4 regions of the Aminipila terrae genome follow, and region 3 is predicted to be linked to each of the others. Evidence: predicted binding sites of a transcription regulator. Region 3 holds the regulator's gene; each other region holds the start of a gene.
The links. The regulator LexA, encoded in region 3, represses DNA repair genes until DNA is damaged. The targets are predictions, from matches to a motif close to AGAACANNTGTTCT.

Region 1 (4,966 bases), 560 kb from region 3:
TGGCTCTATCAACGAACATACCTGAGCCTCTCCTTCCTATACAGAAAATCCTGTTTACTCTCGTAAATTATTTTAAAAGCCCCTATAAATAGGGGCTTTAGAATCAATTTAAGCTTCTTTAGGATAAACGCTTACTTGCTTTCTTGTTTTGTCATATCTTTCGAACTTTACAGCTCCATCAATCTTAGCAAATAAAGTATCGTCTCCGCCAATGCCTACATTATTTCCAGGGTGAAACTTAGTTCCTCTCTGTCTAACCAGGATGCTGCCAGCACTTACATACTGACCGTCGCCTCTCTTAACGCCTAAACGTTTCGACTCACTGTCACGACCGTTCTTGGAGCTACCTACTCCCTTCTTACTTGCCATAGACTACACCTCCTTTTTTCCTGTGTTGTCTTGCTAATTTCTTAGCTATTATGATAAGCTAACCTACCAATGATTGTAAAAATTATTCTGCTGCTTCTTCAGCTTCAGCTGCAGCTTTAGTTTTTCTAGCTTTTCTAGCAGAAACCTTTTCGATCTTAATCATTGTATAAGGCTGTCTGTGTCCCTGCTTCTTTCTGTAGTCTTTCTTTGACTTGTACTTGAAGATGATAACCTTCTGACCTTTGCCATGTTCAACTACAGTTCCAGCTACATTACAGCTTTCAACGTAAGGAGCTCCAACCTTGATTGTTTCTCCATCGCTTAATAAAAGTACTTTATCGAAAGTAATCTTTTCGCCAGCTTCAATATCTAACTTTTCAACTGTGATTACGTCACCTTCCTGTACTCTGTACTGTTTTCCGCCTGTTTCAATTACTGCGTACATATTGTCTCTTACCTCCTCTATCCAGTCTCGCCATCCAAAGGTAGCAACTTAAAAGCTGCTTTTACAAAAACCCATTCTGAGCGGCTTACAATAAAGTATAATATCATATTGGACATACAGTGTCAAACGTTTTTTATGTAAACTATCAATTATTTTACTGTTCGATAACCACGCCGTCCTCGTCTACTAACAGACCGTCTTCCTTCTTTTCTTCCTCTGTTTTAGGCTTCATATTTTCTTTTAATAAGAATTCAACTTTATTTAAAATCTCCGGATTTTCCATCAGATATCTCTTAACATTTTCTCTTCCCTGTCCAATTCGGTTTCCATCGAAACTATACCAGGATCCGGCTTTTTCTACAATCTTAGCTTCAACAGCACAATCCAGTACATCACCTTCTTTAGAAATTCCAGTTCCATACATGATATCAAACTCAGCCTGTTTAAATGGAGGGGCAACTTTATTCTTCACTATTTTTACTCTTGTTCTGTTTCCCAGAACCTCATCACCCACTTTAATGCTTTCAATTTTTCTCACATCAAAACGCATGGTTGAATAGAATTTAAGAGCACGACCTCCTGTTGTAGTCTCAGGGTTTCCGAACATAACCCCCACTTTTTCACGCAGCTGATTTATAAAAATCACTGCAGTATTTGATTTGTTAATACTGCCAGTCAGCTTTCTAAGGGCCTGGGACATAAGTCTCGCCTGAAGTCCTACGTGGCTGTCTCCCATTTCTCCCTGGATTTCTGCTCTTGGAACCAATGCAGCTACAGAGTCTACTACTACAATATCCAGCGCACCACTACGAACCAGCATTTCACAGATTTCCAGTGCCTGTTCCCCTGTATCAGGCTGGGATACCAGCAGCTCATCTACATCTACCCCCAGATTTCTTGCATATTCAGGGTCAAGGGCATGCTCTGCATCAATAAATGCAGCTTTGCCTCCTGCCTTCTGCGCTTCTGCGATTACATGAAGGGTAAGGGTCGTTTTACCTGAAGATTCAGGTCCATAAATTTCAATTATTCTTCCTCTTGGAATGCCTCCTATACCACTAGCAATATCAAGGCTTACTGAACCTGTGGAAATAGCTTCAATATTTAATCTGGCCGTATCATCTCCCAGTTTCATGATTGCTCCCTGTCCAAACTGCTTTTGGATCTGAGCCATAGCTTCTTTAAGAGCTTTGTCCTTTTCATTTTTATTTATATTAATATTGACTTCCTTATTAGCTGCCATTTGTTTTCCTCCTAACCGTAGTGAACATTTGTTCTTTACTAATAATACCTTACCAAAAGAATTTGGTCAATAGTTTTTTGACTTTCTTTAGAAAATAAAGAAATGGAATTTATTGGATATTATTATATTAATATACATTATTTTCCAAGTCAAGTTATTTATGAACAATTGAAGTAAAAATTATTGGATAAGTTCTCTAATCATATCAAACATGTTCAATACTGACGTGGTTCTGTTTGATTTTCTGTCCCCCTGCAGTCTTAGTTCTCTGCACAGTTTTTTATTGTCAAATACCGCGCAGACATATACCAGTCCCACAGGCTTTTCTAATGATCCCCACCTGGCCCGGCCACACCTGTAACTGATACACCTATTCTTGTGTTGGCTTTTCTTTTTATTCCTTCGGCCATTTCCACTGCGGTTTGTTCACTGACAGCACCATATTTATCCAGAGTCTGGCTTTTCACACCCAGTTCTTCTATTTTCGCTTTATTACTATAGGTTACAATACCCCTGTCAAAAACTGCAGATATACCAGGTATGTCTGTCAATGTCTGGGCAAACATTCCTCCTGTACAGGATTCAGCACAGGCAACAGAAATGTTATAATCCATTAGCATTTTCCCTACTGTATAGGGCAGACTTACATCAAATTCAACACTTTCCTTTTCTGTTTTTTCATTCATTTTAAAAATCCTTCTTTCTTTTTATTAAAACAAAAGGACTGTCTTAAAAAATAAAATTTAAAACAGTCCCATCCACCGTATATTACATAGAAAATACAGTTTTATTCTTCACGATATATTCAATACCAGAATAAATGGTCATTATTAGTGATGCCCATAAGAATCCCTCCGCCAGCATAGTAATAACAGGCATTACTGAAGTTAATTCCTGCACATTTACCAGAAGCAGAAGAGGCACCGCAATCATCTGAAGTACGGTCTTTATTTTGCCGCTCATACCAGCAGCTATAACAATACCTTCCGATGCAGCTACTGTTCTCATACCAGCAATGGCAAATTCTCTTGCAAGAATAATTATAAGCATCCATCCCGGAACAAGGCCATTGTCTACCATTAAGCAAAATGCTGAATAGACTAAAATCTTATCCGCCAGAGGATCCATTATTTTGCCAAAATTAGTTACAAGGTTATACTTTCTGGCAATCTTTCCATCCAACATGTCTGTCAGAGATGCTGCAATAAAAAGAACGAAAGCAATCAGGTTATATCCCAGCATATATAATACTACAAAAAACGGAACAGCAATAATCCTTCCTACGGTCAGCTTGTTTGGTAAATTCATCTCTATACCTCCACTCCTACTAAATCATAATCAAATGCATCGGTTATTCGAACCATTACCATGTCCCCCGGTTTCAAAACTTTATCAGAATTGAATATCACGGAATTATCAATTTCCGGAGCATCGTACTGGGTTCTTCCTACATAAGCACCTTCCTCATCCTGTTCCTCCACAAGAACCTGTAAAACCTGTCCGATTCTTTGCTGATTGGAAGCAAGAGAGATTTCCAGCTGAAGCCTCATAATGGAGTCCTTACGCTTTTCTTTTACATCAGAACGCACCTGTCCTTTCATATCTGCTGCAGGAGTGCCTTCTTCTTTGGAATAAGCAAATACTCCAAGCCGTTCAAACTTAGTAGTTTCTACAAAATCATACAACTCATCAAATTCTTCCCTGGTCTCTCCCGGAAACCCCGTTATTAAAGTTGTCCGTATGGTTATATCTGGCATGGCTTGCCTTAATTTGTGAATTTTGTTCATAATACTTTCGTGAGTTGAACGCCTGTTCATCAGTTTCAGAATCTTATCACTACTGTGCTGGATAGGAATGTCAATATAATGGCAGACTTTCTTTTCACTGGCCATAACCTCAATCAGTTCATCGGTAATCCTGTCTTCATAACAGTACATAAGCCGAATCCACTGCAATTTATCAATTCTGCAAAGCTTCTTAACAAGTTGTGCGAGTCTGAATTCACCGTATAAATCACATCCGTAAGCGGTAACATCCTGAGCAATCAGAATCAGTTCCCTGCATCCATTTTCAGCCAGCATTTCTGCCTCTTGCAAAATATCTTCTTCTTTACGGCTTCTGTAGTGTCCACGAATATGGGGAATAATACAGTACGCACAAATATTATCACAGCCTTCTGCAATTTTAATTGTGGCCGTATATGGATTTTCGTTAAGCTTTCTGTTCGTTGTCTCCTGAAACTGCTGATTACAGTCATATATATATATTTCCCTGTCAGTCTGGTGCTTCTCCAGAATTTCAGGGAGTTCATGATATTCATTTACTCCAATAAATATATCTACTTCAGGCATTTCTTTAAACAGGTCATCCCCATAACGCTTTGAAAGGCATCCAGATACAATGAGTAACCGTTTCTTATTTTCATCTTCCTTTAAATCAGCCATTTCAAAGATCTTGGCAATGGACTCTTTTTTGGCGTCATTTATAAACCCACAAGTGTTGACAATAATCGCATCACTGTCAACAGGACTATTTACAATACAGTGTCCTTTTTCTTCCAGTATGCCCGCCGCCATTTCAGAGTCATTGGCATTTTTGGGACAACCCAAAGTGCACAGATAAATGTTATATTTTTTTTGATTTTCTTTTTTATTATTCATACTCTACCTCTTAAATTACTTATTACATTTTAACAGTAACAGCTAATAAATCAATATATTTTTTATTAACATATAATTTGATTAGATAATATTATTAGGATTTAAGCTATTAATTAAATTATTTTGTTAATTTTAACATAATATATTTTGAATTATACTAAGTGTTTATTTCTTTCAGTTCGTTTATTTTTTATAGCGCAGTAATTGTATGCTAAGCTTGCTATCAATACCCAGTCCATTTTTTCATCT
Region 2 (4,966 bases), 530 kb from region 3:
GTGTACCTCCCCGGTATCTTTATTTTGAATCTGTGTCACAACTAAACCATTCCCATGAGAAATAGAAAGCTCCACAGCTTCAGCCAGCCTGCTTTGGGACCCTTCTTTTATAACAATTCTGTCTACAACAATTTCTATGGTATGCTTAAACGTCTTTTCCAGTTTCACTTCTTCTTCAGTAATGTTTACAAGTTCCCCATCAATTCTTGCACGGGTGAACCCTTCTTTTCTGATTCTCTCTATGATTTTTTCATGCTCACCCTTACGCTCCCTGATTACGGGCGCAAGCATTGTAATTCTTGTCCCATCGTCTAACTGCATTAAACTGTCTACAATCTGATCTACGGACTGGCTTTTGATTTCTATGCCACATACCGGGCAATGAGGTATGCCTATTCTTGCATACATCAAACGAAGATAATCGTGAATTTCTGTCACGGTTCCTACTGTAGACCGTGGATTTTTACTGGTTGTTTTCTGGTCAATAGAAATTGCAGGGGACAATCCTTCTATATACTCCACATCCGGTTTTTCCATCTGCCCCAGGAACTGACGGGCATAAGCGGACAAACTTTCCACATATCTCCTTTGTCCTTCTGCATAGATGGTATCAAAAGCCAATGAAGATTTTCCTGACCCAGAAAGACCTGTAATAACCACCATTTTATCTCTTGGTATTGTAATATCTATGTTTTTCAAATTGTGCTCATTGGCACCTTTTATAATGATTTCGTTTGCCATTTTCTCTCCATTGTATATTATATAGTATGTGTATCGTAATTTAACGATGTTGTTTATATTTCATGAATCAGAGCTTTAATTTATATTCAAATATCTGATCTCTTAACTGGGCAGCCCTTTCAAACTGTAAATCAGAAGCAGCCTGCTTCATCTCCTTTTCCAGCTTGTGAATGTATTCAGTCAGTTCTTTCTTGGTTAATTCCAGTGGGCTCTTACCAGCATAGTATTCCATTTCTTCCTCTGCTGCTTTGGTTGCTTCAATAATTGCTCTGACTGCCTTTTTCACTGTGGTTGGTGTAATGCCGTTCTTTTCATTATATGCCTGCTGGATTCCTCTTCTCCTGTCTGTTTCATCAATAGCCCTTTTCATAGCATCACTGATACCGTCTGCATACATAATAACCCTGCCTTTAGCATTTCTCGCTGCACGTCCTATGGTCTGAATCAGTGAAGTCTCTGTCCTTAAGAATCCCTGCTTATCTGCATCTAAAATAGCCACCAGTGATACCTCTGGAATATCCAGCCCCTCTCTTAACAGGTTAATGCCCACGAGAACATCAAAAGCCCCAAGCCTTAAATCCCGTATGATTTCCATTCTTTCCAGGGTATCAATTTCTGAATGCAGGTATTTTACTCTGATACCTACATTTTTTAGATAATCGGTCAGACTTTCGGACATTTTTTTAGTTAAAGTTGTAATAAATACCCGTTCACCCTGCTCGGTTACTTTATTTATTTCTCCTATCAAATCGTCAATCTGACCTTCGGTCTTTCTAATCTCAATCTCAGGATCTAGCAATCCTGTAGGTCTTATAACCTGCTCTGCAGAAATACCTCCGCTAGCCTCTAATTCATATTTTGCCGGAGTTGCACTTACATATACAACCTGACGGACTATATTTTCAAATTCCTCAAATTTAAGGGGCCGGTTATCTAGAGCGGAAGGCAATCTGAACCCGTAATCCACTAAAGAAGATTTTCTTGATCTGTCTCCCGCATACATAGCATGAAGCTGTGGCAGCATGACATGGGACTCATCTATAACAATAAGAAAATCATCAGGGAAATAGTCAATTAAAGTATAGGGACGATTTCCCGGAGACAATCCATTAATATGACGTGAATAGTTTTCTATTCCCTTACAGCTGCCAACCTCTCTGAGCATTTCCAGATCGTAATGGGTCCTTTGTTCTATCCGCTGGGCTTCCAGTAGCTTCCCCCTGTCTTTCAGCCAGGTCACTCTTTCTGTCAGTTCCTGTTCTATGGTTACAATAGCTCTCTCCATATTTTCTTTTGATGTAACATAATGAGAAGCTGGAAATATGGCAACATGGTTTCTTAATCCTAAGATTTCTCCGGTCACAGGATTCATTTCTTTTATGGTTTCTATTTCATCACCAAAAAGTTCTACCCTGATAGCACTTTCTGCCCCTGCAGGATAGATATCAATCACATCTCCCCTTGCCCGAAACGTGCCTCTTGTAAAAGCCATATCATTTCTAGTATACTGAATATCCACCAGCTTCCTTAATATATCCTGTCTGTTTTTCTCCATTCCCGGCCTTAAGGACAACATCTGATTCTCATAATCAAAGGGGCTTCCCAAACCGTATATACAGGAAACACTGGCAACTATAATAACGTCACGCCGTTCCGCCAGCGCTGCTGTGGCAGAATGCCTGAGCTTTTCTATTTCTTCATTTATATCAGAATCCTTTTCAATATATGTGTCCGTAGAAGGTACATAGGCTTCCGGTTGATAGTAATCATAATAGCTGACGAAATACTCCACCGCATTGTTTGGAAAAAACTCTTTAAATTCTCCACAAAGCTGTGCTGCAAGAGTCTTGTTATGTGATATCACTAAGGTTGGTTTCTGTACTTTTTCAATAAGATTGGCAATCGTAAAAGTTTTTCCAGAGCCTGTAACTCCCAAAAGGGTCTGGTGTTTTTTACCCTTTAAAACCCCCTCTGCCAGCTGCTCAACCGCCTGAGGCTGATCACCCATCAGTTTAAAATCTGAAACTACTTTAAATTCACCCATTAGATTTCCTCTTTCGTATAAAGAACATTTGTTTATTTTTATCATAACATACACCACTTTTATTGTCCAGTTATGATTATTTTTTATTTATACCCTTGTTGTTATACTTTTATCATGATATAATGTCAAAGTATAAATTTTTTATTTTGGTAAGTTAAATCGGTATTTTTTGATATCGATTTTATTAAAATTATAATTGTATACATTTATACATTTTGGAGTGTCATCCAAAATATATAATATTATAATATATTGAGGTGATGATTATGAGTGACAACTATGAAGCTTTTACGGCTGAGAAAGATAGACTAATCGACAGATTGTCAGAAGAAAAAGCCTTTTATATGAGTAAAGCAAAAATTGTAAGTAAAACAGACATCATACCCGATTCTTTGTACATTGAAAAAGATGTAAAAAGAGGACTTCGAAATGCTAATGGAACAGGAGTCATCGTAGGCCTTACTAAAGTCGGTGAAGTTATCGGATATGATTTTGATGAACAGGGAAATAAAGTTCCAATTGATGGAAAATTATATTACAGAGGATATGATGTTGAAGATATCTTCAACAATTGTGTAAAAGAAAACCGTTTTGGATTTGAAGAAGTAACTTATCTGCTCTTGTTTGGTGAACTTCCCAGCAAAGATGAGCTGACGGAATTTAAAAAAATGCTTGGTGCAAAACGTGAGCTGCCAAAGGGCTTTGCCAGAGATATGATTTTGACTGCCCCTTCTAAAAGCATCATGAATAAACTGGCCAGAAGTGTTTTGGCTATGTATTCCTATGATGACAATCCGGAAGATACATCCATAGAAAACGTTTTACGTCAGTCCATAACACTTATTGGACATTTTCCTGCCCTAATCGCTTATGGTTTTCAGGCAAAACGTTCTTCCTTTGACAATGAAAGTCTGCATCTGCACAATCCAATTCCAGAATTAAGTACCGCAGAGAACATATTAAGAATGATCAGGCCTACAGGAGAATACACAGATATAGAGGCGAAACTTCTGGATTTATCTTTAATATTACACGCAGAGCACGGTGGAGGTAATAATTCTACTTTTACAACTCATCTTGTTTCTTCTTCCGGTACCGATACTTATTCCGCCATTTCTGCAGCTGTAGGTTCTCTCAAAGGTCCAAGGCATGGTGGAGCCAATATCGCAGTAATCAATATGATTCATGATTTAAATAATCATGTGAAGGACATTACAAATGAAGCCCAGGTGGAAGATTATCTGGTAAAAGTATTAAAAGGCGAAGCAAATGATGGCAGTGGCTTAATTTACGGACTTGGGCATGCTATCTATACCATCTCAGACCCAAGGGCTGTATTATTAAAGAGTATGGCGAAAAAGCTTGCTGAAAGCAAAGGTTTGGAAGATGCATTCCACTTGTATGAATTTATTGAAAAACGTGGTACTTCTCTATATAAAGAGGTAAAGGGTATTGATAAGCCAATGCCTGCCAATGTAGATTTATATTCCGGATTTGTTTATAGAGCTCTGAATATTCCTGTAGACATTGCCACGCCTTTATTTGCTACTGCAAGGCTTTCCGGATGGTGTTCTCACAGACTGGAAGAAATCATCACAGGCAGACGTCTGATGAGACCGGCCTACAATGGAGTCCAGCCTTATCTAGAATACATTCCCATTCAAAAACGATAAGATATTCCAGAAATAATAAACCTCATTGACAATATATGGAAAACTATTTATAATTTACATATATTGGAAGGAGGTTTTTATGTTTATTTTGATATTTGTCAGCTCAGTAGCTTATTCAGCTATTATCATCTACAGCTTTAATCTGATACCCTATAAATGGCTATGTGATTATGATGCCGATATTTCTAACTGCCCCGCACAAAAACTGCTGTCATTTCCCCTGCACTTTTTCCTGATTTTTTTATTTGCCTTAATTAATCTGCTGCTGATTTTCAGCCAGCCTCATTCAATATTTGATATATTCACCAGTGTTATGATGACAGGTATTCTTGGCCACATATGTCTGTCCGACATCCTTTACCTGATTATTCCCGATCAGCATATCCTGTTAATCTTTATTCTGGGATTCTTAAATGTGAATCCTGAAAATGCCGGTTACAAGCTCACTGGCATCTTTGCCGGAGCCCTGCCATTACTTTTATTGCTTGCTCTTGGCCTCTTATTGAAA
Region 3 (4,966 bases):
TGAAACAAAAGAAACCATTAAAACTAAGAACAGACCAATCGTTATTATTACTTCAAATGCGGAAAAGGAACTGCCGGATGCTTTTTTAAGAAGGTGTATATTTCATTATATAGAATTTCCTACGAAGGATAAAATGGAAGAAATAATAAAGGTTCACTTTGGTGATATAGATAAAAATCTGGCAGAGGCAGCCATGAATGCGTTCTATCAGATCAGGGAAATGAAGGATATTCAGAAAAAACCCAGCACCTCTGAGCTTCTTGACTGGTTACAGGCTCTTATGATAAGTGGTATTTCAATAGATAAAATCACAAAGGAAATACCTTATGTTGGTGTACTATTAAAAAAGAATCAGGACATTGATATAATGTATGAGATTAAGGAAAGAGGATACTCACTAAAAAGGTGGTAATAAGATGTTTTTGGAATTTTTCTATTTATTAAGAGCAAGAGGGCTTGCAGTATCCCTGAATGAATGGATGTCTCTTGTAGAGGCATTGGATTTAGGATTAGCAGAATGCAGCCTGATGAGTTTTTACCATCTGTGCAGAAGTGTTTTGATAAAAAGTGAAGCAGATTATGACAAATTTGATGCAGTTTTCGCAGAGTATTTTAAGGGCATTGAAAGCCCAGAGGAATTGCCAGAAGAATTCTGGAGGTGGCTTCATGAAGATACAAGAGAACGGGACCTGAATGACAGGCCTGTGCCAGAGGAAGCTTTAATGGAGCTTGAAGAACTGTTAAAAAGATTCCAGGAAAGAATTCAAGAGCAAAAAGAACAGCACAATGGTGGAAACTATTGGATTGGCACTGGCGGAACCTCCCGAATGGGGCATGGAGGGTATAATAACCAGGGAATCCGCACTGGAGGCACAGGCCGGCACAAGTCCGCAGTGCAAGTGGCTGGAGAACGGAATTTTAAAGATTTCAGGCAGGATAACATTTTAGACATCAGACAGTTTCAGATGGCATTCAGAAAGCTGAGGCAGTTTTCTGCCCGGGTAGAAGGTGCTAAAACGGAACTAGATGTAGACGGAACTATTGACGAGACCTGTCATAATGCGGGAAGGTTGAAGCTGGTATTTGATAAACCAAGAAAGAACACAATAAAACTGTTACTGCTCTTTGATTCGGATGGTTCTATGATGCCTTACGGAAGATTGTGCAACAGGCTGTTTCAGGCGGTAAGTAAATCCAGTCATTTTAAGGATTTAAAAGTGTATTATTTTCATAACTGTATATATGATCAGCTCTATACTACGCCATACTGCCGAAAAGGAGAATGGGTAAATACTGACTGGGTTCTTGCTAATCTGGACAGTGAGTATAAAGTAATTCTTGTAGGTGATGGGACAATGGCGCCCTCTGAATTGTTACGGCCTGGTGGAAATTCAGTTTTTAGCCTGTATAATGAGGAACCTGGTATAGAGTGGTTAAAGAAATTTAAAAGGCGCTATAAGAAACAGATTTGGTTGAATCCAATACAAAAGGAAGATTGGGAATTTGTATATGGGAGTTATACCCTTGGAATCATAAAAGAGGTTTTTCCTATGTTTGAACTTACTATAGATGGTCTTGAAGAAGGAATCAGAAGACTTTTAGTAAGGTAGAAGAAATTTTTCACATTTTAAAATTGGAGCAATATAATGCTGCTTTGGTGCATCGCTATATTGCTTTTTATTTTATTGACTATTTACAAGATATAGAACATAATTTCAGAACACATGTTTACAGAACACAATATCTGTGCTATACTACATAAAGAATTGGTCTGAAGTTTATTGAAACTTAAATTTATAAATAATGGAGGCGGAAATATGGAACAGCTAAAAGAGAGAGAACAGCGAATACTTGAGTATATGAAAAAAGAAATCAGTCAAAAAGGATATCCACCTACAGTAAGAGAAATCTGCTCCGCCTTGAATATTAAATCAACGTCTACAGTTCACAAGGATATTGAAAACCTGGAGCTGAAAGGCTTCCTAAAAAAAGACCCATCTAAGCCCCGTGCATTGATGATAGTAGATTCGGAGTCAAGTGAAAAAATCAAATCGGATAATCATGAAATAAAAGATACAGTTTACCATGATACAGAAAGAATTGATGTTATTGATATACCGGTAGTGGGAAGGATAGCAGCAGGTACCCCCATACTGGCAGAACAAAATATCGAAGAGTCCTTTCCAATCCCCTCCAGATTTGCAGGCAAAGGCACCAATTTCATGCTGACAGTAAAGGGTGAAAGTATGATAGAAGCAGGTATTTTTGACGGAGATTATATATTGGTTGAGCAGCAAAATACTGCGAAAAATGGAGAAATCGTAGTAGCCATGATAGATGGATTTGAGAGTGAAGCCACTGTTAAAACTTTTTATAAAGAAACAGATCATATCAGGCTGCAGCCAGAGAACTCCAGTATGAGTCCTATTATTGTCAAGGAAGTGAAGATATTGGGCAAAGTAAAAGGTGTATTTCGATATTTTTAATATATTCAATTATTTTCTTGACATAGTTAAGGATAAATGGTATAGTGTTTTAGTAATAAAGAAGAAGTTATCCGCTTCTCACCTTATTGGTCTGGCTGATAGGGTTAATAAAACAACTGTAACACTTATGTGTTTTGTGGAGCGGGTACTGTAGTATCCGCTTATTTTATTTGCAGGAGGTGCAAGAACATTAGCAAGGAAAATCTGATCAACGAAGAAATTCGTGACAAGGAATTAAGAGTTATCGACAATGATGGAACGCAGCTTGGAATTATAAGTCTTGAAGAAGCCTTAGCGTTAGCTAATGAAAAAAAGCTTGACTTAGTAAATATTTCACCAAATGCTAACCCGCCAGTTTGTAAGATTCTTGATTACGGTAAGTACCGTTATGAACTTCAAAAAAGAGAAAAGGAAGCAAAGAAGAAGCAGAAGATTACTTCAGTAAAAGAAATTCGTTTAAGTACATTTATTGAGGTGCATGACATTCAGGTTAAAGCTAATACTGCGATAAAGTTCCTTAAGGACGGAGACAGGGTTAAAGTCAGTTTGAGGTTTAAAGGAAGAGAAAAGGATTATGCAAGCAAGGGTTTAGATGTTATGAACCGGTTTGCGGATTCAGTGGCTTCTGTAGGTACAATTGAGAAAAAGCCTGAGTTTGAAGGCAGAAGTTTGATTATGATTGTTGCACCTAAAACAGATAAATAGATAGTAGATAACAGAAATAAATTTTACGTAGGAGGAACATTACCATGGCTAAAAATAAGATGAAATCTCATAGAGGCGCAAGCAAGAGATTTAAATTAACAGGTACAGGAAAAGTAAAGAGAAATAAGGCATACAAGAGCCATATTCTTACTAAGAAATGTGCAAAGAGAAAAAGAGGATTAAGAAAGGCAACTCTTCTTGGTAGCGCAGATCACAAGAGAATTAAAGCTGTATTAGATAAATAGTATTAGGAGGTTTGAATAATGGCAAGAGTAAAAAAGGGCGTTAATGCTCATAAAAGACATAAGAAAATATTAAAGTTAGCAAGAGGTTTCTACGGACAGAAGAGCAAGGTATTTAGAGCTGCAAATCCTGCAGTTATGCGTTCACTTCGTTCTGCATATATTGGAAGAAAGAACAAAAAGAGAGAATACAGAAGACTTTGGATCGCAAGAATCAATGCTGGTGCAAGAATGAATGATATTTCATACAGCAGATTAATGGACGGTCTGAAGAAGTCAGGTGTTGAAATCAACAGAAAAATGCTTTCTGAAATGGCTATCTATGACGCAGCTGCATTTACACAGTTATGTGACACTGCAAAGAAGGCAGTAAAATAATTAAAATTAAATTTATTATTCGACATTTGAATATGACAATTTTTCCCCTTTGTGAGGTCTATAATCATTTATGATATAGCTTGCAAGGGGGTTTTTTATGTGGAGATATACGGAGAATACTTATTTGCCGAGAACTTTCTTATGGGAATTCTTATTTTATACTTATCAAGTAAAATAGCTAACTTACCAACTAGTAAGAAGAGGTTAATTGCAGGAGGCATGCTATGTGGTGTCTTTTCCTTTATAATATTTGTCCAAAACATAGGTATCCTGTTAGGAATCTTAGTTAAAGTTTTGTTTTCGCTGCTTTTGGCTTATGTAGCATTTGACAGGAAGATATTTAAAGGAACAATACTTATATATATCGTATCGGCTTTCATGGGTGGAATGACCATTATAATATTGTACATAATCAGAATAAGAGGAATGACTAATAATGCAGTTCTTTATGTAGGGGATATAACCTATATGAATGTTGTTTTTGGTGCAGTAGTATCGTACATCATTATCATGGCATTTTCTAAAATTATTACGGCAAAACAACTTAAAGAACGAATATTTACTGATATTACAATAGAAATAGAGGGACATACCGTAACCCATAGAGCACTTATTGATTCCGGAAATTTTCTGAAAGAGCCGTTATCAGGGAAAGCAGTTGCTATTATCAGCAAGTCTGCGGCAGCAAAGCTTAAAAGTATGGAAAACATTGATTTCAGTAAAAGATATTGCTTAGTACCGTATAACAGCATTGGCATGAAAAACGGAATTTTGGAGGGATACAGAGTGGATAATGCATATGTAAACAACAAAGCTCTGGGGAGTATTATAGTAGCTGTATATAATATGGAATTTTGTAAGCTGGGAGAAGAAGAATATCAGATGCTGTTAAGTAAAGACTTTTTATTGGGAGGAGTAGCATAATGAACTGGAATATAAAACAATGGGTGTTAGAACAAATTTCGACACTGATTAAAAGACTGAGTATCACTAAGTCGGACGAAATTTTCTATATTGGAGGGACTGAGGTATTACCGCCACCACTCAACAGTGATGAAGAGAAGAACCTGTTGGAAGAGTTTTCTAAGGGCAGTGAGGATGCAAGAGCCATACTGATTGAAAGAAATTTAAGATTAGTGGTTTATATAGCAAAGA
Region 4 (4,966 bases), 760 kb from region 3:
AGACATGGTGGTCCATGGTAGGGATTCATGAGAGTGAAATCAACAATCCTATTATGAGATTCGTTTGTTTACAGGTTGTTCTAATGGTAATAGCTTTAGGAGTGGTAAATTTCATCCTTTTCCTTCTTGTTAACAAATCGTTAAAACCCCTTGATGGAATGGTAATGGCAGCAGATAAAATTACAAGTGGTGATTTTGAATTAAACCTCACATCAGACAGAAATGATGAAATTGGCAAACTGACAGATGCCTTTAATGAAATGTCCAATAACATACGAACCATTATCTCAGACGTAGCTTCTACGTTGGAGCTTATTTCAAATGGGGATTTTACAGCAAAAAGCCAGTGCCCTGATAAATATGTAGGAGAGTATGCTAAATTATATAAGATGTATGATGACATTGAATATAATCTGACTTCTGCAATTGTTGACATCAGCAAGGCGTCAGAGCAGGTAAATGTAAGCAGTGACCAGGTTTCAGACGGGGCACAGGCTCTTTCCCAGGGAGCTACGGAACAGGCATCTTCCATTGAAGAACTATCTGCAACCATTTCTGAGGTAGCGACGGAAATCAAAGGGACTGCAGATTATGCAAAGGATTCAAATGAAATTGCAAGACAAGCAGGAAATGCTCTGAGGGCGGGAACTGTACAGATGTCAGAGATGACCAACGCTATGGCAGATATTTCAAATTCTGCAAATGAAATCAGTAAGATCATTAAGACTATTGATGATATTGCCTTCCAGACAAATATTCTGGCACTGAATGCAGCTGTTGAAGCAGCGCGTGCAGGTACCGCAGGAAAAGGATTTGCTGTAGTTGCAGATGAAGTGAGAAATCTGGCTCAGAAAAGTGCTGAAGCAGCTCAAAATACAACAGAGCTTATTGAAAACACTATTTCTGCTATTCAAAACGGTTCCAAGATTGCAGTAGATACAGTTAATACCATAAATGAAGTGGCTGAATCAACAGGAAAACTGGTTGAATCAGCAGGAAGAATTGCACAGGCATCTGACACCCAGGCAAATCGAATAGAGCAGATAACCTTAGGTGTGGACCAGATTGCCTCCATTGTACAAACCAATTCAGCAACGGCAGAAGAAAGTGCCGCAGCCAGTGAAGAACTTGCAGGGCAGGCCAATATGTTAAAAGAACTGGTGGATCGATTTAAAATTTCAGCTGGTACAGCTGGCAGATAGGAAAAATAACGATTCCATATAAAAAAAGCTTTTAAGCAAATAGGAGAAAATATTCTCTTTTTAAGCTTAGAAGCTTTTTCATTTTTTTATCTGGAAGAAACTTCGATAAGTTCTTCAGCACTTTTTAAAGTGGACTCGGTAATGTTCAATCCTCCTAAAAGTCTTGCAACCTCCTTAATTTTTTCTTCTTTGGAAAGAGGTACTAAAGTGGTGTAAGTAGAAGTATCATCGGAATGTTTTACTATTTTATAGTTATGGCTTCCGCAGGCTGTGATCTGTGGAAGATGGGTAATACAGATAATCTGATGGTTCTGTGCAATTTCTTTTAGTTTCCTGCCCACTACACTGGCTGCAATTCCACTAATACCAGTATCTATTTCATCAAAAATCATAGTAGGAATATCGTCATAATCGCCCACAATCTTTTTAAATGCAAGCATGATTCTGGACATCTCACCGCCAGAAGCAATTTTAGCCAGTGGTTTCAGTGGTTCTCCCCGGTTGGTACTAATCAGAAATTCTGCTGTATCCGTACCGTTGGCTGTAAAGCCGGCGGGATTGTCAGAAATTTTAATTTGAAATTCTGAGTTGGTAAAACTCAGCTCAAAAAGTTGCTCCATAATTTTAATCTGGAGCTCTTTAGCAGATGCTTTTCTAAGAGCTGAAAGCCTTTGTGATGCTAATTTCAACTGCTCCTCGCATACTGAAAGCTGGTGGGAAAGAGTGGATTTTGCCTCATCAATATTTTCAATACGAGATAAATCTTCTTCCAGTTGTGTCCGGTAAGCTAATATCTCTTCTATGGACCCGCCATATTTCAGTTTTAACTTGTCAATAAGATCCATTCTGGAAATAGCTGAATCCAGCTGCTCCGGTGAAAAGGTTATATTGTCTCTGATATTCCGGATTTCTCTGCTTATATCTTCCAGTTTATAATAAGCATCATCAAAATCCGAAAGTAAGTCGCATACAGACTTAGAATATGGTGATATTTCCTGAAGCTGATTTTGTACTTTTGCTAAAGTCTGAAGGACGGAAGGGGAATTGCCATAAACGGAATCATAAGCATCTGACAGATTGCCATATATTTTTTCACTGTTTTGCAATGAAAGAATCTCTTCCTCTAAAGCCGTATCCTCTCCGGGGGAAAGCCTGGCATTATTAATTTCGTTTAACTCAAAGGCCATAAAATCATGTTTACGCTGATTGTCAGCAGCATTTTTTGTCAGCTGATTTAACTCAGTAGAAAGCTTTCGGTATTCCAGATAAAACTTTTCTGTCAGAGCTTTCACTGGTAGTATTTCAGAACTATTGTATAAATCAACAAAAGTGATATGTAGCTCGGGATCCAGTAATGACTGATGATCATACTGACCGTGGATATCGGCCAGTTTTTTACAAAGCATATTCAAAAATGAAACAGAAACAATCTGATTATTAATTCTGCATATGCTTTTTCCTGAGATGGAAATTTCACGTTTTATTATAACCTGGTTATCATCAATGGGAATATCATTTTCCACTAAAAGGTCAGTGGCTTGTGATGGACAGTCTTCCATGATAAGTTCAATGACTGCTTTATCTTTCCCAGAACGAACAAAAGCAGTATCTGCCCTGCTCCCTAAAGCAAGGCTTACTGCTTCTATAATAATAGATTTACCTGCACCTGTTTCGCCGGTGATGATATTTAAACCAGTATGAAAATCTACATCCATTTCGTTAATAATGGCGAAATCTTTTACATGTAAATGAGAAATCATAATTATTAACCTCCCAAAGGGTATTATTGTAATAAATCATTAAACTTTTCTACAAGAGCAGGGACATTTTCCAAATCATCTACTATAATCATAAGTGTATTGTCGCCTGCCACAGATCCCACAATGTGAGGGAAGTTCAGGGAATCAATCGCTTCACCTGCCGCAGGGCCGCAGCCAGATAGAGTTTTTACCACAATGAGGTTATAAGATGCAGCAACGCTACGAATTGTTTCCTTAAAAATTTTAATAAATCTATCAGAAATAGGTGTTTCTATAGAGTTACCTAAAGCATATTTGTATTTTCCAGTGTTTGATAAGACTTTAATTAGCTGAAGTTCTTTAATATCTCTTGAGATGGTGGCCTGAGTAACATCGTAACCACTTTCTTTTAGTAATGAAGCCAGTTTTTCCTGTGTTTCTACTTCAAAATTGCTTATAATTTCAAGAATTTTGTTTTGCCTTGAATAACGCATACTATTACCTCCGCGCAGTTCTTAAAATAAAAAATACATTACGTGTATACTATAACATAATTATACAGAAATATTCAATAACAATTATAATTTATGCATTGGTTTTCCAACTGTAAAAAACATTTATGCAGCAGAGTATATGTATATACACAGGTGGACAAACATGTGTTTGTGTGATAAAATGGAAAAGATAATACAATTTGGATTAGAACAAATTTGTGATATAATATTATAGTTATGGAGAATTTATGAGAATATTAGGTATAGATCCGGGTTATGCAATTCTGGGATATGGAATCATTGACATGACAGGTAACCATTTTAAGGTTTGTGGATATGGAGCCGTTACAACTGAAGCTTCTATGTGCATGACCGACAGACTTAAATGTCTATATAGTTCACTGACCGAAATTATTGCGGAGTATGAACCAGAAGTAGCTTCTATTGAGGAATTGTTTTTTAATACAAACACCAAAACGGCTATCATGGTGGGACAAGCCAGAGGAGTAGCAATACTTGCCTGCGCCAATTCAGGGATGGATATAGCAGAATATACACCTTTGCAGATAAAACAGGCCCTGGTAGGGTATGGGAGAGCTGAAAAGAAGCAGGTACAAAATATGGTTAAAACCATTTTGAATTTGAAAGAAGTCCCAAAACCTGATGACACTGCAGATGCACTGGCAGCAGCCATATGCCATGGTCATTCCGCCAACGCCAATAAACGGCTGGCAGGAGCGATAAAATCAAGATAATACATATGTTACAGACTGTGAGGAGGTCGAAATGCTTCATTTTATAAAAGGAATACTGGCTATGCACTTTTCTGGAGGTATTGTTATTGAAACAGGTGGACTGGGATATGAAGTCTATGTCCCGGACAATTCTTCTGTTTATCTGGCAAAAGAAGGACAGCAGGTAATGGTATATACTGCTATGATAGTCAGAGAAGATGATATAAGTATTTATGGATTTGCTGATAAGGAGAGCTTACAACTGTTCAGAAAGCTTATGACGGTCAATGGAGTAGGTGCAAAGGCAGCTTTATCCATTCTTTCGACGCTGCCAGTTATGGAACTTCAGAAAGCCATTGTGTTTGAAGATGCAGCTGCCCTTACAAAAGCAAATGGTATAGGCAAAAAAACTGCACAGCGGATTGTTCTGGAACTGAAAGATAAACTGGATGCAGCGGAAGCTATAACAGGTGGTATTTCAGCTTCAGATATTACAAATGTTAACCTGAACGAAAAGGGAGAAGCTGTTAATGCCTTGATTGCACTGGGATACAGCAAAGGAGAAGCGGTTGAGGCCCTTGCAGGTATAGAAGAAAATAATCTGACTGTTGAAGATTATATAAAGAGAGCATTAAAACGATTATGCTAATGTAAACAGGAGCATTTATGATGGATTTTATGGAATATGATGAGCGTGTTACCTCCACAAACCAAAACCGGGATGAAGAAGGGGTAGAGCTTACTTTAAGACCTAAAAAGTTAGAAGATTATATTGGACAGAAAACAGCAACAGAAAA

Region 1: recA (recombinase RecA) is a predicted target of LexA. The motif match lies at 2,079-2,092, and genes of this name have one in related genera.
Region 2: uvrB (excinuclease ABC subunit UvrB) is a predicted target of LexA. The motif match lies at 2,807-2,820, and genes of this name have one in related genera.
Region 4: ruvC (crossover junction endodeoxyribonuclease RuvC) is a predicted target of LexA. The motif match lies at 3,594-3,607, and genes of this name have one in related genera.

What each region holds. Positions count from the first base shown of each region.
Region 1 is NZ_CP047591.1:3,412,492-3,417,457, forward strand. Features, by position in the region: gene obgE (GTPase ObgE) at 1-19, opposite strand, end outside; gene rpmA (50S ribosomal protein L27) at 109-369, opposite strand; gene rplU (50S ribosomal protein L21) at 452-814, opposite strand; gene recA (recombinase RecA) at 969-2,057, opposite strand; partial or broken gene Ami3637_RS16510 (CinA family protein) at 2,238-2,743, opposite strand; gene pgsA (CDP-diacylglycerol--glycerol-3-phosphate 3-phosphatidyltransferase) at 2,826-3,365, opposite strand; gene rimO (30S ribosomal protein S12 methylthiotransferase RimO) at 3,368-4,717, opposite strand; gene Ami3637_RS16525 (hypothetical protein) at 4,870-4,966, opposite strand, start outside.
Region 2 is NZ_CP047591.1:2,323,819-2,328,784, reverse strand. Features, by position in the region: partial or broken gene uvrA (excinuclease ABC subunit UvrA) at 1-741, opposite strand, end outside; gene uvrB (excinuclease ABC subunit UvrB) at 809-2,785, opposite strand; gene Ami3637_RS10985 (citrate/2-methylcitrate synthase) at 3,052-4,458, shown strand; gene Ami3637_RS10980 (prepilin peptidase) at 4,538-4,966, shown strand, end outside.
Region 3 is NZ_CP047591.1:2,854,372-2,859,337, forward strand. Features, by position in the region: gene Ami3637_RS13710 (AAA family ATPase) at 1-412, shown strand, start outside; gene Ami3637_RS13715 (vWA domain-containing protein) at 417-1,610, shown strand; gene lexA (transcriptional repressor LexA) at 1,818-2,486, shown strand; ribosomal protein L20 leader region at 2,539-2,661, shown strand; gene infC (translation initiation factor IF-3) at 2,616-3,191, shown strand; gene rpmI (50S ribosomal protein L35) at 3,236-3,436, shown strand; gene rplT (50S ribosomal protein L20) at 3,455-3,811, shown strand; gene Ami3637_RS13740 (sigma-E processing peptidase SpoIIGA) at 3,911-4,735, shown strand; gene sigE (RNA polymerase sporulation sigma factor SigE) at 4,735-4,966, shown strand, end outside.
Region 4 is NZ_CP047591.1:99,595-104,560, reverse strand. Features, by position in the region: gene Ami3637_RS00445 (methyl-accepting chemotaxis protein) at 1-1,202, shown strand, start outside; gene recN (DNA repair protein RecN) at 1,289-2,962, opposite strand; gene Ami3637_RS00435 (arginine repressor) at 2,986-3,435, opposite strand; gene ruvC (crossover junction endodeoxyribonuclease RuvC) at 3,684-4,190, shown strand; gene ruvA (Holliday junction branch migration protein RuvA) at 4,222-4,818, shown strand; partial or broken gene ruvB (Holliday junction branch migration DNA helicase RuvB) at 4,839-4,966, shown strand, end outside.